2 regions of the Pantoea sp. X-Soil-YNGN-844 genome follow, and region 2 is predicted to be linked to the other one. Evidence: predicted binding sites of a transcription regulator. Region 2 holds the regulator's gene; the other holds the start of a gene.
The links. Region 2 encodes LexA, which represses DNA repair genes until DNA is damaged. Its sites were predicted from a motif close to TNCTGTATGTACATACAGNA; they were not measured.
Positions count from the first base shown of each region.

Region 1 (7,784 bases), 3.0 Mb from region 2:
ATGGCGAAGAGGCGATCGATACCGGGCACTATTTCGGCCTGTGGGACGCAGCCCGGCAGCGCATTGCTCAGCATCTCGGTCATGCGGTTAAACTGGAGATCGAGCCGGGCCGTTTCCTGGTGGCCGAAGCGGGCGTGCTGGTGTCGCAGGTGCGGGCAGTAAAGTCGATGGGCAGCCGTCACTTCGTACTGGTCGATGCCGGTTTCAGTGACCTGATGCGCCCCTCAATGTATGGCAGCTATCACCATATCTCGCTGATGGCGGGCGATGAGCGGGCGATTGATGAGCAGCAGACCATCGACACGGTGGTCGCGGGTCCGCTGTGCGAATCGGGCGATGTCTTTACCCAGCTGGAGGGCGGCATGGTCGAACCGCGCGCGATGCCGGCAGCAAAAGTGGGCGATTATCTGGTGTTCCATGACACCGGCGCTTACGGTGCCTCTATGTCCTCAAACTACAACAGCCGTCCGCTGATCCCGGAAGTGCTGTTTGAGCAGGGCCAGCCGCGCGAAATCCGTCGCGCGCAGACGATTGAGTCAATGCTGGCGCTGGAAATCGATTAACTCATGAAAATCGTCCCGCTCAGCGATGTGCCGCAATTTGCCGATCAGATTACCGACTGGCAGTGGTGCGCTTTTGGCGAGGCCAGCAGCCGGGCGTTCTTCGCCAGTGTGGTAAACAGCAGCCTGACCGGCGCTGATTTTCCGGTCACCTTTGTCGCCGTAGAGGCGGGCAGGGCAATCGGCACGGTGGGATTCTGGCGCTGCGATCTGATCAGCCGTCAGGATCTCTATCCGTGGCTGGCGGCGCTCTATGTGGATGAGTCGGCGCGCGGCAAAGGTGTCAGTGAGGCGCTGCAGCAGCATGTTATTGCTTATGCACAGGCTCGCGGCTATCCACGGTTGTGGTTATGGTCAACGTTTGGGGGATATTACGAACGGTCTGGCTGGCTGCCGCAGGGAGAGGCGCTGGAGTATCCCGATAAGCCGGTGAAACTCTATTATCGTGACCTGTGAGAGAGGCCAGCCGCCCTGCGGCAGCTGGCAACAGAGTACTTATGGCGCAGGATAGGTGTAACGGCGGTGGATTGCCTCAATACCTTCCAGAATCTCTGCATTTAAAGTCAGATTGAAACTGTCGATATTAATCTGCAGCTGCTCAAGCGTCGTGGCGCCCAGCAGCGTGCTGGCCACAAACGGCTGCTGACGCACATAGGCCAGCGCCATCTGCGACGGGTCAATCTGATGCTGTTGCGCTAACGCCACATATTCGGCAATCGCCTTCTGAGACTGCTCGCCGCTATAGCGGGTAAAGCGGCTGAACAGCGTGTTACGTGCGCCCGCAGGCTGCGCACCGTTCAGATATTTGCCGCTCAGCGTACCAAACGCCAGGCTGGAATACGCCAGCAGCTCGACGCCTTCATGCTGGCTGATTTCGGCCAGACCCACTTCAAAGCTGCGGTTCAGCAGGCTGTAAGGATTCTGAATGCTGATAATGCGCGGCAGTTCATGCTTCTCGGCCAGCTGCAGGTAGCGCATCACGCCCCACGCGGTTTCGTTCGACACGCCAATATAACGAATCTTACCGGCGCGCACCTGCTCGGTCAGCGCTTCCAGCGTCTCCAGCAGCGTCACCTGCGCCGTGGTCTCGCTGTACTGATAGCCCAGCTTGCCAAAATAGTTGGTCTGGCGCTGAGGCCAGTGCAGCTGGTAAAGATCAAGGTAGTCGGTGTTCAGACGTTTCAGGCTGGCATCAAGTGCGGCGCGGATGTTTTTACGGTCCAGGGCCATATCCGGGCGAATCGACGCATCATTGCCGCGTGACGGACCCGCCACTTTACTGGCCAGAATGATTTTGTCGCGGCTGCCGCGCTGTTTAAGCCAGCTGCCAATGTATTGTTCGGTCAGACCCTGAGTTTCCGGGCGCGGTGGCACCGGATACATTTCAGCGGTATCAATAAAGTTGATGCCGGAATGGATAGCCAAATCCAGCTGAGCATGGGCGTCGGCTTCGCTGTTCTGTTCGCCAAACGTCATAGTGCCCAACCCCAGCTGACTCACTTCCAGCGTGCTGTGGGGAATACGATGATAGTGCATTGCCAGCTTCCTTTTTTTATGGAATGGAATGTTGTGTCCTCAGGGACTATAGCGCGAGCAACGGCGGGGAAGGAAGGGGGAAAAATCGGGGAAATCACCTGCCAGCGCGGAATCGGTGGCAGGTCATTAAATCGGGTACTTAACGTTCAATGATCGTTGAGACCTCATCGCTGTTAATCTGCACCTCGTGACCCGTCTGGTCGGTGTACTGCACCAGGCCGGTCTCTTTATCAATGCTCGGCTTGCCCTCGGTCATGATCATCCGGCCATCTTTGGTCGCCATGACATAATCAGAACTGCATCCACTCAGTAACGCTGCGGTTACCATCACCAGTGCTACGCCTGCCCACCCTTTCATCACGCCTCTTCCTCACAAATCGTTAAGTGCAAAAAGTGTAGTAATAAATGGTTTTGCCGGCAGGGTTAATCGTAGGATTCTGAAAATAACCGGGCGAGCAGGCTCGCCCTTGACTTTCTCAGGCGTGCTTTTTCTTACTGCGCATCAGGTTAAGGCACTCAACCGCCATGGAGAAGAACATAGCGAAATAAATGTAACCTTTTGGTACGTGGACCGCGAAACTCTCCAGAATCAGGGTAAAACCGACCAGAATCAGGAAGGAGAGTGCCAGCATTTTCACTGACGGATGGCGCTCGACAAACTCACCAATAGCGCGTGCCGCAAACATCATCATCAGCACTGCAATCACGACGGCTGCCATCATAATGAACAGATGATCGGAGAGGCCGATGGCGGTAATCACCGAGTCGAGGCTGAAAATAATGTCGAGCATCATGATCTGCACAATCGCGCCAAGGAACGAATGAACGCGGGTATTGTGTTCGCCTTCGCTGCCTTCAATCGTTTCATGGATCTCCATGCTCGATTTCCACAGCAGGAACAGACCGCCAAACAGCAGAATCAGATCGCGCGCCGAGAAGGCATGATCCATCAGCGTAAACAGCGGGTTAGTCAGACGGGCGACCCACGCGATGGAAGCCAGCAGGCCAAGACGCATTAACATCGCCCCCATCAGACCAATGCGGCGTGCACTGGCCTGCTGGTGTTTGGGCAGTTTAGCGACCACCAGCGACAGGAAAATGATGTTATCAATACCCAGCACCACCTCAAGGATGGTCAGGGTGCCCAGCGCCAGCCAGGCGTTGGGATCAGAAATCCACTCAAACATACCGGCATTCAATCCTAAACGAAAAGTAAACGGCGATTATACGCATTGAATTCGCCAATCTCCCACAAAATTGCGACGTTGGTCGCGCAGGATAAGCGATTTACAGGAGAAAATGGCGTGCCAGCAGGGGACCGGTGAAGCTCTTCTTCAGGTAGAAGCCGCGCGGCAGGGTCATGATAGGCTGGCCCTGATCGCCGATTCCCTCGGTCAGTGCCTTACTGTTGGCGGCTTTGGGCCGGATTTGCAGCCAGGCACCATGCCGTGCGGTAATCTGCTCAACGCGCCCCAGCACGATCATATCCATCAGTTCTTCCCAGTCCTGACGCAGCATCTCATCTTCTTCCGCATTCGGACTCCATAACAGCGGCGCGCCGACACGGCGTTCCCGCAGCGGAATCTCGCGTCCGCCTTCAACCGGGATCCACAACACCCGCATCAGCTTGTGACGCACATGGCTGGTGAGCCAGGTCACGCCGCTGTTACCGGTCAGCGGTGCGACGCAGACAAAGGTGGTTTCCAGCGGTTTACCCTGTGCATCAATCGGGATGGTTTTCAGTTCGATACCCAGATGGGCAAAGTCCTGTTCCGCTTTGCTGCCCGCACTCGCCCCAAGGTGCCACTCCAGCAGCATACCGACCCAGCCTTTATCGCGTTTAAGATCCGCAGGCATGGGCAGACCGGCACGCGCAGCCAGCGTTTCCATAGGTAATCCGGCTAAATCCTGCGCGCGTGCCAGCAGGGTGGCTTCATCTTCGGGTGGTCCTGGTGGATAACACATGTTGATAACTCGCAATGATTAAAATTTGTACAGCTGCGGGTAGCTAAGTTGTCCCGCTAAAATAAATCGTGTCCGGGAGCGATAATAACATGATAGATCATGCTTTTTTAGGTGGATTGCCCTTACGCTACCCGTAGTGGGTCAGGGTTATCCCAGCTTACCCGCAACAATGAACAGGATCTCCAGCCCGGTTATCCACAGAAAAGTGGGATAACCCCCTTATGTTTGCGGTACTGGTTCCATTTACAGCCTTGACTTTTTGCTATTTGACCAAATTTTCACCGCACTGACCTAACCCTGAGCAATTATCTGTGGATAAAAAGCACTGTGCTTATAATTTAGCCAATTGTCAGTGGGCGTAAAAATATTCGCTGTTTATAAAAAGACGATGAAGCGTAATTCTGCATTAATTTCATTTTTAATCAGTAAGATAGGCAATTGTCTCTTTTTGGCATTCCCAGGTGTGATGACAGGGTTATTCAGTTAACTCCCGCGTTCTTCACAAAGCTATCCACAGAAAAGGTGAATAAGATCGATCTTTTTTGCGGTCTTTGTTTATAACTTTGCCCTTTTCTGTGAGTTATCCCGCTATTGATGGCTCAACCCCCCATGAATCCAGTGGTTTACCGCCTGTAAGGAGTGTGAAACAATCAGGCCATTCAAATTTTGCTTTGAGGTAGTCCGGTGATCGATGATGATGGCTACCGCCCGAATGTTGGTATCGTAATCTGTAACCGGCAGGGACAAGTGTTATGGGCCAGGCGCTTTGGACAGCACTCCTGGCAATTTCCTCAGGGAGGCATCAATCCCGGTGAAACCGCAGAACAGGCGATGTATCGCGAACTGTTCGAAGAGGTCGGATTACACCGGAAAGATGTTCGAATACTTGCCTCTACCCGTAACTGGTTGCGTTACAAGTTGCCAAAACGTTTGGTGCGTTGGGACACAAAGCCGGTATGTATCGGCCAGAAACAAAAGTGGTTTCTTCTGCAGTTAATGTGTAATGACGCGGATATCAATGTGCAGCACAGCAGCACGCCGGAGTTTGACGGCTGGCGCTGGGTCAGTTTCTGGTATCCGGTGCGTCAGGTTGTCTCCTTTAAGCGCGATGTCTATCGTCGGGTAATGAAGGAATTCGCTGGCGTGGTGATGTCTATGCAGGAGAGTGCGGGGCAGCGAAATAATCCTGCCCATCGACGTAAGAGAGGATAGGCCACGCCCTTTATGCTCACTCAGTTGCGCGAAATTGTAGAAAAAGTGGCGAGTGCGCCGCGTCTCAATGAAGCACTCGACATCCTGGTCAATGAGATCTGTCTGGCGATGGACACGGAAGTCTGTTCCGTTTACCTCGCCGACCACGATCGTCGCTGCTATTACCTGATGGCGACGCGCGGCCTCAAAAAACCGCGTGGCCGCACCGTGACGCTGGCGTTTGACGAAGGTATCGTCGGTTTAGTGGGCCGTCTGGCCGAACCGATCAACCTTGCTGACGCCCAGAGTCACCCCAGCTTTAAATATATCCCCGCAGTCAAAGAGGAGCGTTATCGCTCCTTCCTCGGCGTGCCCATTATCAGCCGTCGCCAGCTTCTTGGCGTGCTGGTGGTGCAGCAGCGCGAACACCGTCAGTTTGATGAAAGCGAAGAGTCATTCCTGGTGACGCTCGCCACCCAGATGGCAGCGCTGCTGTCGCAGTCTCAAATGGGTCAGCTGTTTGGTCAGTTCCGGCAGACGCGGGTGCGCGCCATAGCGGCAGCGCCTGGCGTAGCGGTGGCACCCGGCTGGGTCGATGAGACGCAGCCTCTGCTCGATCAGGTTTCGGCCGCCTCGACGCTGGATGTGCAGCGTGAACGTGAGCGTCTGTCGCTTGCCATGAGCGAAGCGGCCAGTGAATTCCGCCGCTTCAGCAAACGCTTCAGCGCCAGCGCCCAGAAAGAGAGCGCGGCCATTTTCGATCTCTACTCCCACCTGTTAACCGATGCCCGACTAAAGAAAGATCTGTTCGACGAGATCGAGCGCGGATCGGTCGCGGAGTGGGCCGTGAAACAGGTGATCGAGAAGTTTGCTGAACAGTTCGCCAGCCTGACTGACAACTACCTGCGTGAACGCGCTGGCGATCTGCGGGTGCTGGGTCAGCGTCTGCTGTTTCACCTCGATGATACTCTGGTCGGCACCAATGCCTGGCCGGAACGCTTTGTGCTGGTCGCCGATGAGCTGACCGCCACCACCTTAGCGGAGCTGCCGCAGGAGCGGCTGGCGGGTGTGGTAGTGCGTGACGGTGCAGCTAACTCCCACGCGGCGATCCTGACGCGCGCCATGGGCATCCCGACGGTGATGGGCGCTGACATCCAGCCTCATCAGCTCAACAAACGCCTGCTGATCGTTGATGGCTATCGCGGTGAGCTGCTGATCGATCCCGAGCCGGTGCTGGTGCAGGAGTATCAGCGGCTGATCAGCGAAGAGAACGCGCTGAGCAAAATGGCGGAAGGCGTAGTCGATCAGCCGGGTGAGCTGAAAAGTGGCGAACGCGTGCAGGTGATGCTCAATGCCGGATTAAGCCCGGAACATGAACAGGCGCTGGGCAGCTGGGTGGATGGTATCGGCCTCTACCGCACCGAAATCCCGTTTATGCTGCAGAACGGCTTCCCGTCGGAAGAGGAGCAGGTGGCGCAGTATCAGGGCATGTTGCAGCTGTTCCACAACAAGCCGGTAACGCTGAGAACGCTGGATGTGGGGGCAGACAAACAGCTGCCCTACATGCCGATCAGTGAAGAGAACCCCTGCCTGGGCTGGCGTGGCATCCGCCTGACGCTCGACCAGCCGGAAATTTTCCTGGTGCAGGTGCGCGCGATGCTGCGCGCCAATGCTGCCTCCGGTAACCTCAGTATCCTGCTGCCGATGATCAGTCATATCGACGAGATTGACGACGCAAAGCAGCTGATTGAGCGAGCCGGACGCGAGGTTGAAGAGATGCTGGGCTATGCGATCCCCACGCCCCGTATCGGCATCATGATCGAAGTGCCGTCGATGCTGTTTATGATCCCGCATCTGGCGTCACGGGTCGATTTTGTCTCGGTCGGCACCAACGACCTGACGCAGTATCTGCTGGCGGTGGATCGCAACAACACCCGCGTCGCGAATCTGTACGACTCGCTGCATCCGGCGATGCTGCGCGCACTGAATGCGATTGCGCAGGAAGCCCGCCTGGCCAATCTGGAATTGTGCCTGTGTGGTGAAATGGCAGGCGATCCGATGTGCGTCGCGCTGCTGATAGGCCTGGGTTATCACCATCTCAGCATGAACGGTAAAAACGTACCGCGCGTTAAGTATCTGTTGCGTCATCTGGATCGTGAAGAGGTACAGAAGCTCAGCGAGCAGGGAATGAATGCCGACACCGCCACCGAAGTTCGCCATCTGGTTTCGGCCTTTATGGAGCGGCGCGGATTAGGTGGCTTGATTCGCGGCGGTCGTTAGATGCTGAAGCAGGCTTTACGCGTTATCCGCGTTTACATTTGCAAGACAATTCACAAAACCGGCTGTGCTATGATGCGCAGCCTTAATTTATGTGCCTGACAACACCCCTTTTCAGGGTTGAAAAATAGACGGTGAATGATGAATAACGGCTATATTGCATTTCCGCAGTTCGATCCGGTGATCTTCTCGATCGGACCGGTTTCGCTGCACTGGTACGGTCTGATGTATCTGGTAGGCTTTGTTTTCGCCATG
Region 1 covers NZ_AP036007.1:3,279,973-3,287,756, reverse strand. The annotation lists gene lysA (diaminopimelate decarboxylase) at 1-563, shown strand, start outside; gene AC6I8C_RS15205 (GNAT family N-acetyltransferase) at 567-1,016, shown strand; gene AC6I8C_RS15200 (NADP(H)-dependent aldo-keto reductase) at 1,056-2,096, opposite strand; gene AC6I8C_RS15195 (YgdI/YgdR family lipoprotein) at 2,236-2,454, opposite strand; gene AC6I8C_RS15190 (TerC family protein) at 2,573-3,283, opposite strand; gene mutH (DNA mismatch repair endonuclease MutH) at 3,384-4,061, opposite strand; gene rppH (RNA pyrophosphohydrolase) at 4,746-5,273, shown strand; gene ptsP (phosphoenolpyruvate--protein phosphotransferase) at 5,286-7,532, shown strand; gene lgt (prolipoprotein diacylglyceryl transferase) at 7,671-7,784, shown strand, end outside.
Region 1: the regulator LexA is predicted to act here: its motif matches at 4,293-4,312, upstream of mutH (DNA mismatch repair endonuclease MutH).

Region 2 (7,784 bases):
AACTATGGCGGCAATCAGCGACGGCATCACCAGCATGTGATGAATATTGTTGCGATAGTAGGTCATCAGCACCGCCTGCTCACGCGGCAGAATGATGATGTCGCCAATACTGTCCTTTTCACTCTCAAACTTATTCATACCCATGGCGTGATCCAGCAGCGCTTCCGCTGAAAGATCGGGTACGGTCGCGTTAGGTGAATAAGGCACATTGCGCAGCAACTGGGTATAGCACTCCAGCTGTTCAATCAGCTGTTCACGGGTGAGTGAGCGCTGACGTGACGCCAGCAAAGCGGTAACACAGAGGTTCATGGCATTGGCCGCGCCCGCTTCATTGATACGCACCATCAGACTGGCCGCGATATCATTGACCGTCGGTGTTAACCAGCTCGGACGCTGCGGCTCAATCGGATCGATGGCATCGCGCCATTCCGGCACCTGCTTATTGAGATAGTTGACCAGCGGCAGCGGCTCGCCAAAGTTAACATAACCCTGACCGAGATTGCGCAGCTTGCGCAAGCCACGCACCATCTGCATGAAGCCCTCTTTCTCTTTCGCCGCGCCGCGCAGTTCTTTGGCGTAAGTACCCACTTCCATCACGTGCTCATAGCCGATGTAGATCGGCACCAGCGTGATCGGGCGGTTACCGCCGCGCAGCATCGCCTGCAATGTCATGGCTAAGGTGCCGGTTTTCGGGTCCAGCAGGCGGCCGGTACGAGAACGACCACCCTCGACAAAGTACTCAACCGAATAGCCGCGGGTAAACAGCTCGCCGAGATATTCACGGAACACCGTGGCGTAGAGCTTGTTGCCTTTAAAAGTACGACGAATAAAGAATGCGCCCAGACGACGGAAAATCGGGCCGGCTGGCCAGAAGTTGAGGTTGATACCGGCAGCAATGTGTGGCGGGACCAGGCCCTGATGATAGAGCACGTAGGAGAGCAGCAGATAATCCATGTGGCTGCGATGGCACGGCACATAGACAATCTCGTGGCCATCCTGCGCCAGCTGGCGCACTTTTTCGCCGCCATTGACGTTGATGCCCTGATAGAGACGACTCCAGAGCCAGCCCATCACGCGGTCGGTAACGCGAATCGCTTCATAAGAGAAGTTGGCGGCAATTTCTTCCATCATCTCGACAGCATTCTGCTGCGCTTTCTCATGGGAGATTTTTTTGCTGCGTGCTTCATCTTCGACGGCTTTTTCAATCGCTTTGGATTGCAGCAGACGGTTAAACAGATCCTGACGCGCCGGTAACCGCGGGCCAATCGCCGCCAGCCGCTGACGGGCAAAATGGATGCGCGCCACGCGAGCCAGTTTCTGGGCAATCGACTTATCCGTACCGTGTTCCGTGGCCATGCGGCGCAGCGAAACGGTCGGCGAGAAGCGAACAAAACTGTCGCGTCCGTGCCAGATCACCGCAAAGAATTTCTGTACGCCGTTCAGCACCCGCAGGTGTGGCGTGGCTTCGCCCTGAACTTCACGTCCTGGTGCGCGACCAAACATCACCGTTACCGGCAGCATCTGGATATCCAGCGTAGGATTATTGCGATGCAGATCGAGGTAATCGTGAAAGATTTTCACCGATTCCACGCTGGGCACAAAATAGGGGAAGACGCGCGGGCCATCGTGGATAAATACGTGGCGCGGCAGCAGTGAACCATCAATCTCCAGCGGAGAGAGCGGGTCAGGCAGATGATGCCGCAGACACTGCGCGCGTAAAGTCAGTAAGTCGGCCTTCGAATCGTAAGGCAAAACATACATAATAGGTCGGGTCGGATCCAGACCATGTTCAGACACGGGATCGGCCGGAATGGCCTTACTTTTTACCAAAAACGACAGTGGTAAATTAAGCAATTTGTAATAGAGTTTACGCCAACCTGACATAGACAACATGAAGCCTCTTGTTAGCAAAGCGCCGCAAGCATACCAGAAAGTGCAGCGAAGATCTGTGGTGGTGCCAATTGCACGCAGCCCAGACATTGACGTCAATCCGATAAAAGGGTTCCCACATCATGGCAAATAATGCCACCGGACTTATCAGAATAGTTAAAGCCGCAGGTTACTCCTGGCAGGGACTGCGTGCCGCCTGGCAACATGAAGCGGCGTTTCGTCAGGAAGCCCTGGCTGCGCTGGTCGCCATTATTATCGCCTGCTGGCTGGATGTCGATGTGGTCTCACGCATCCTGATGATCGGGGCAGTGGTGCTGGTCGTCATTGTTGAAATCCTTAATAGCGCCATTGAAGCGGTCGTTGACCGCATCGGTCAGGAGCATCATCCGCTGGCGGGCCGGGCCAAAGATATGGGCTCTGCGGCGGTACTGATCAGCATCTTACTGGCACTGTTTGTCTGGATCGCGCTGCTCTGGACACATTTGCGATAAGCGTTCCATATCGCGCCGGAAGCCGCGTTTTGCCTGACAATCGGTTTCCATTTCGCCAATACCTGTATATACTCACAGCGACTGTATAAACAACCAGGGGGCGGGATGAAAGCATTAACCAGCAGGCAGCAGCAGGTCTATGACCTGATTCGCGACCATATTTCTTCAACAGGCATGCCGCCTACGCGCGCAGAGATTGCTGCACAACTGGGCTTCCGCTCACCGAATGCGGCAGAAGAGCACCTGAAAGCGCTGGCGCGTAAAGGTGTCATTGAGATCGTTTCGGGTGCATCGCGCGGCATTCGTCTGTTAATGGAAGAAGAAGCCTCAGAAGGCATACCGTTGATTGGCCGGGTTGCTGCCGGTGAGCCGATCATGGCGCAGGAACATATCGAAACCCACTACAAGGTCGATCCGGGCCTGTTTAAGCCGTCTGCCGACTTCCTGCTGCGCGTCAGCGGAATGTCGATGAAAGATATCGGGATTATGGATGGCGACCTGCTCGCGGTACATAAAACCCAGGATGTGCGCAACGGCCAGGTTGTCGTTGCCCGCATCGATGATGAAGTCACCGTTAAGCGCTGGAAAAAGCAGGGTGCTATCGTGCATCTGCTGCCTGAAAACAGTGATTTTGACCCGATTGTTGTCGATACCCGTGCACAGTCCCTGACCATTGAAGGTTTGGCGGTTGGCGTGGTGCGCAACGGCGAGTGGCTCTGATTTTAGGCCTGCGTGCATTCGCCTTTTCTGATGCTATTCTGTCTGCCCTAATTTTGTCGCTGACTGTTTTGCGCAGCGACACCGAGCACGGAACGGCGAATGCGCTTTATCACGGCAACCGATAAAAATCTCTGGCGGCTTGCGCTGCCGATGATCCTTTCAAATATCACCGTTCCCTTACTGGGAGTGGTCGATACTGCAGTTATTGGTCATCTCGACAGCCCTGTCTATCTTGGCGGGGTTGCGGTCGGGACCACGGTGACCAGCTTCCTCTTTATGCTGCTGCTTTTCCTTAGAATGAGTACGACTGGCCTTACGGCGCAGGCGTTTGGTGCGGACGATAAAACCGCGCTGGCACGCGCACTGACGCAGCCGCTGATCATTGCGCTGCTGGCAGGTGTACTGTTCATCGCTTTACGTTATCCGATTATTCAGCTGGCGACCCATCTGGTTGGCGGTAATCCCGCGGTACTGGAACAGGCGGCGCTGTTTATTCAGATTCGCTGGCTCAGTGCGCCTGCTACGCTGGCAAATCTGGTCATTCTGGGCTGGCTGCTGGGCGTGCAGTATGCGCGCGCGCCGGTGATCCTGCTGGTGGTGGGCAATGTGGTTAATATCGTACTCGATCTCTGGCTGGTCATAGGCCTGCACTGGGGTGTCGCGGGTGCGGCAACCGCCACGGCGCTGGCGGAGTACATTACGCTGGGTGTCGGCAGCATCATGGTCTGGCGGGTCCTGAAGCTGCGTGGTATTCCCCTGAGCCTGCTGAAGCAGAGCTGGCGCGGTGACAGCGGCCGGCTGCTGCGGCTGAACCGGGATATCATGCTGCGCTCACTGATGCTGCAACTCTGTTTCGCCTCGCTGACCGTGCTGGGCGCGCGGCTGGGCCCGGATGTGGTGGCAGTTAACGCGGTATTGCTGATGTTCATCACGTTCACGGCCTATGCGCTGGATGGCTTCGCCTACGCGGTTGAAGCGTTTGCCGGCGAGGCGCATGGTGCAAAAGATGGCGGCAAACTGCGGCGCGTCTGGCACTCTGCCTGTCGGCAGGCGGTGGTGGTGGCGCTGTTCTTCTCGCTGATCTATGCCATTGCTGGCCCGCAGATTGTTACCCTGTTGACCTCCCTTCCTTCGCTGCAACAAAGTGCTGACCGCTATCTGGTCTGGCAGATCGTTATGCCGCTGATCGGTGTCTGGTGTTATCTGCTGGATGGGATGTTTATCGGCGCGACGCGCGGACGTGAGATGCGTAACAGCATGGTGGTAGCAGCAGCAGGCTACTTTCTGACGCTGCTGAGCGTACCGGCGCTGGGCAATCACGGACTGTGGCTGGCGGTAACGGTTTTCCTGGCGCTGCGCGGTCTGTCACTGTGGCTCATCTGGCGCAGGCACTGGCGTCAGAACAGCTGGTTTGATGCCTGACGCTGTACAGGCTGATACAGATTATTCCGTATTATTCCGGGTTTGTGAATCTGGCTACTACAATTAACTTTATCCGGCGCAGTTAACCAGCGCTTTATATCGTTATTTTGTTAAGTAACAAGATAATCATTAAACCCCGAGGATTGGAGGTCTGCCATGAATAAAGATGAAGCGAGCGGCAACTGGAAGCAGTTTAAAGGCAAAATGAAAGAGAAATGGGGCAAGCTGACCGACGATGACATGCAGGTTATCGAAGGCAAACGCGATCAGCTGGTCGGCAAAATCCAGGAACGTTATGGCTATGCGAAAGATGAAGCAGAGCGTGAAGTGACGGACTGGGAAGGCCAGAATAAAGACCACCGCTGGTAATGCAGCGCTGATCAGTTAACACGTTCCGGTGCACCCGCACCGGAACCACACAAAGATGCGCCAGTTACCCGCGTTTTCCCCGCTTTTTACCCTCATCCTGATGATCGTGTTCGCAGCTTTCATGGTGCGTACAGGCTTCTACTGCAGCACAATTTTCACACAGGCCATGCGCTTCAATCACACTGTGGCGTAAAGCGAACTGCGCTTCACCCGCCAGCGTCGCGATAATCTTCTCCACGCCCTGCGCCTGTTTCTCCGTTACCGCTGCACAGCGGTCGCAGACCAGCATCACTGAGGTATGCGCCGGTGCCTCAAAGTGGTGACACATGACGTAGCTATTGTTGGACTCCACCCGATGAATGAAACCCTGCTCCAGCAGGAAATCGAGTGCCCGATATACGGTGGGGGGCTTGGCCTGCGGTTCGTTGATGCGGAGTTGATCCAGCAGATCGTAAGCGCTGATCGAGCCTGGCTGTTCGGCCATCAGGCGCAATACCTCAGCACGCTGCGAAGTCAGACGTACACCGCGCTGCAGGCACATTTTTTCAGCCTGAATCAAAATTTGCTGCGACGTCATGTTTGTCATGAAAAATTCTCCGCTGGATAAGTGATGTTATTTTATCACACATAGTTTTGCGGCGCCGATGTTCGTTTTCGCCTGTTAAAACAGCATTATTTGCCTGATAAAGCAGCATTTTAAGAATTTCAGCCGCTATCTATCTCAAATCTGACGAGAAATCAGATCCATTCTCAATCGACATGAAGCGGAATTTGTTGGCATTTTGCTTTGCATCTCACTGAGTTAAGAAGTAATGTTCAGAAAGACTTAAGGAAAGTCTGGCAGTATTTGAAATAACCCGACACAGTCTGAACAATTACAACGGTTTTTTGATTGGAAAACGTCCAATCCTTTGAATTAAGACACTGTTTCCTTTGAATTCACAGCAATAACGCGTTAGCCAGGGTTCACAATAGGGCTAACAAACTATTCAGTCGTTGAATGTTTCAATGACAATTTCTCAGGTGATGGCAGGCAAATGGTGAAAAAATCCGCTCAACGTTCAGCGCTGAATTATTCCGCTGCAGCGACCGCGCTTTTCCTTTCTTCTTCCGCCATGGCGGCAGGGACCTGGTATGATGCACGTAATGACGCCATGGGTGGCACCGGCGTAGCATCTTCTGTTTATGGCTCAGCAGTGCTGGCGAACCCGGCATTAATGACGCGTGCTAAATCTGACGATAACGTCAGCATTATTATTCCCTCGGCAGGTATTCAGGTTACTGACAAAGATAAGCTGATCGATAAAGTCGATGATATTACCGACACCGTGGATCGCTATCGCGACGTGATTGGTAACCTGACTTTTGCGGATTATCTGCGTGGCTACCCTGAACTGCGTGCTGCCTCCGGCGACGTCGCTGACAAGCTCAGCGATTTGCGCGGTAACAAAGCGGACGGCAGTGCAGGCGTGGCCGTGGCCGTCACGATCCCTAATGAGACCCTGCCTTTTGCGTTTATTACCAAAGCCTACGGTACGGCGCACGTCCGTGCCAACGTGGTCCAGGGTGATATCGACTACCTGCGCGGTGTTGCTAACGGAACGGTGCTGCCACGTCCAGGCGATCAAAATAACCTTCGCTCCAGTGCAAATGGCTTAGCGGCACTGACCATTGATTATGGTGTGGCGGTCGCGCATGAGTTCACCATCGCCGGTCAGCCGGTCTCGGTGGGCGTAACGCCGAAAGTGCAGAAAACCTCGCTCTATAACTACACTGCCAGCATCTATAACTACGACAAGAACGACATCAACAATAGCCAGTATCGCAGCACCGACACCGGCTTTAACGTTGATGCCGGTCTGGCGACCACCTTTGCTGAAAACTGGACGCTGGGCGTGACCGGACAGAACCTGGTTTCGCGCGATCTGCAGACCAAAGAGGTCAACGGGTTCCGCGATACCTACCAGATTCGCCCGCTGGTCACCACCGGACTATCCTGGGATAAAGGGCCGTTTACCGTGACAGGCGATGTGGATCTGACTGAAACCAAACGCTTCAAAACCCAGGATAACAGCCAGTATGCGGCAGTGGGCGCGGAGTACCGCGTGCTTGACTGGTTGCAACTGCGTGCCGGTTATCGGGCGGACATGCGGTCTAACGACGAAAATGTTGCCACCGCAGGTTTTGGTCTGTCACCGTTTAACAAAGCTGTCCATCTGGATCTGGCTGGCTCGGTGGGGGCTAACAACACCTGGGGCGCGATGATGCAGCTGGGCTTTAACTTCTAAGCACGTTATTCCGGCTGTTCGGGGGCGGGCGATGCACTATCGCCCGCCCTTGTGTTATCCTTGCACAGAATTCCATCACCCTTAATTACCGGATTGTCTGCGCTTCATGCCTAATTTCTCTTCGCAACGTTTCTCTATCGCCCCCATGCTCGACTGGACCGATCGTCACTGTCGCTATTTTCATCGTCAGCTGACCGGTGACACGCTGCTCTACACCGAAATGGTGACCACAGGCGCGATCATTCATGGCAAAGGGGATTACCTGGCATACAGCGAGGCGGAACATCCGGTCGCGTTGCAGCTTGGCGGTAGCGATCCGGCGGCGCTGGCGCAGTGTGCGAAGCTGGCAGAGCAGCGCGGCTACGATGAAGTAAACCTGAATGTCGGCTGTCCTTCGGATCGGGTTCAGAATGGTCGTTTTGGTGCCTGCCTGATGGCCGAGGCGAATCTGGTCGCGGATGCGATTAAAGCGATGCGCGATGTGGTATCGATTCCGGTGACGGTGAAAACCCGCATCGGGATTGATGAGCTGGACAGCTATGAATTCCTGACGGACTTTATCGGCACGGTGGCAGGTCGCGGTGAGTGTGAGACGTTTATCATC
Region 2 covers NZ_AP036007.1:317,727-325,510, forward strand. The annotation lists gene plsB (glycerol-3-phosphate 1-O-acyltransferase PlsB) at 1-1,884, opposite strand, end outside; gene AC6I8C_RS01360 (diacylglycerol kinase) at 2,013-2,381, shown strand; gene lexA (transcriptional repressor LexA) at 2,487-3,101, shown strand; gene dinF (MATE family efflux transporter DinF) at 3,201-4,523, shown strand; gene AC6I8C_RS01375 (CsbD family protein) at 4,680-4,892, shown strand; gene zur (zinc uptake transcriptional repressor Zur) at 4,957-5,478, opposite strand; gene AC6I8C_RS01385 (conjugal transfer protein TraF) at 5,930-7,180, shown strand; gene dusA (tRNA dihydrouridine(20/20a) synthase DusA) at 7,287-7,784, shown strand, end outside.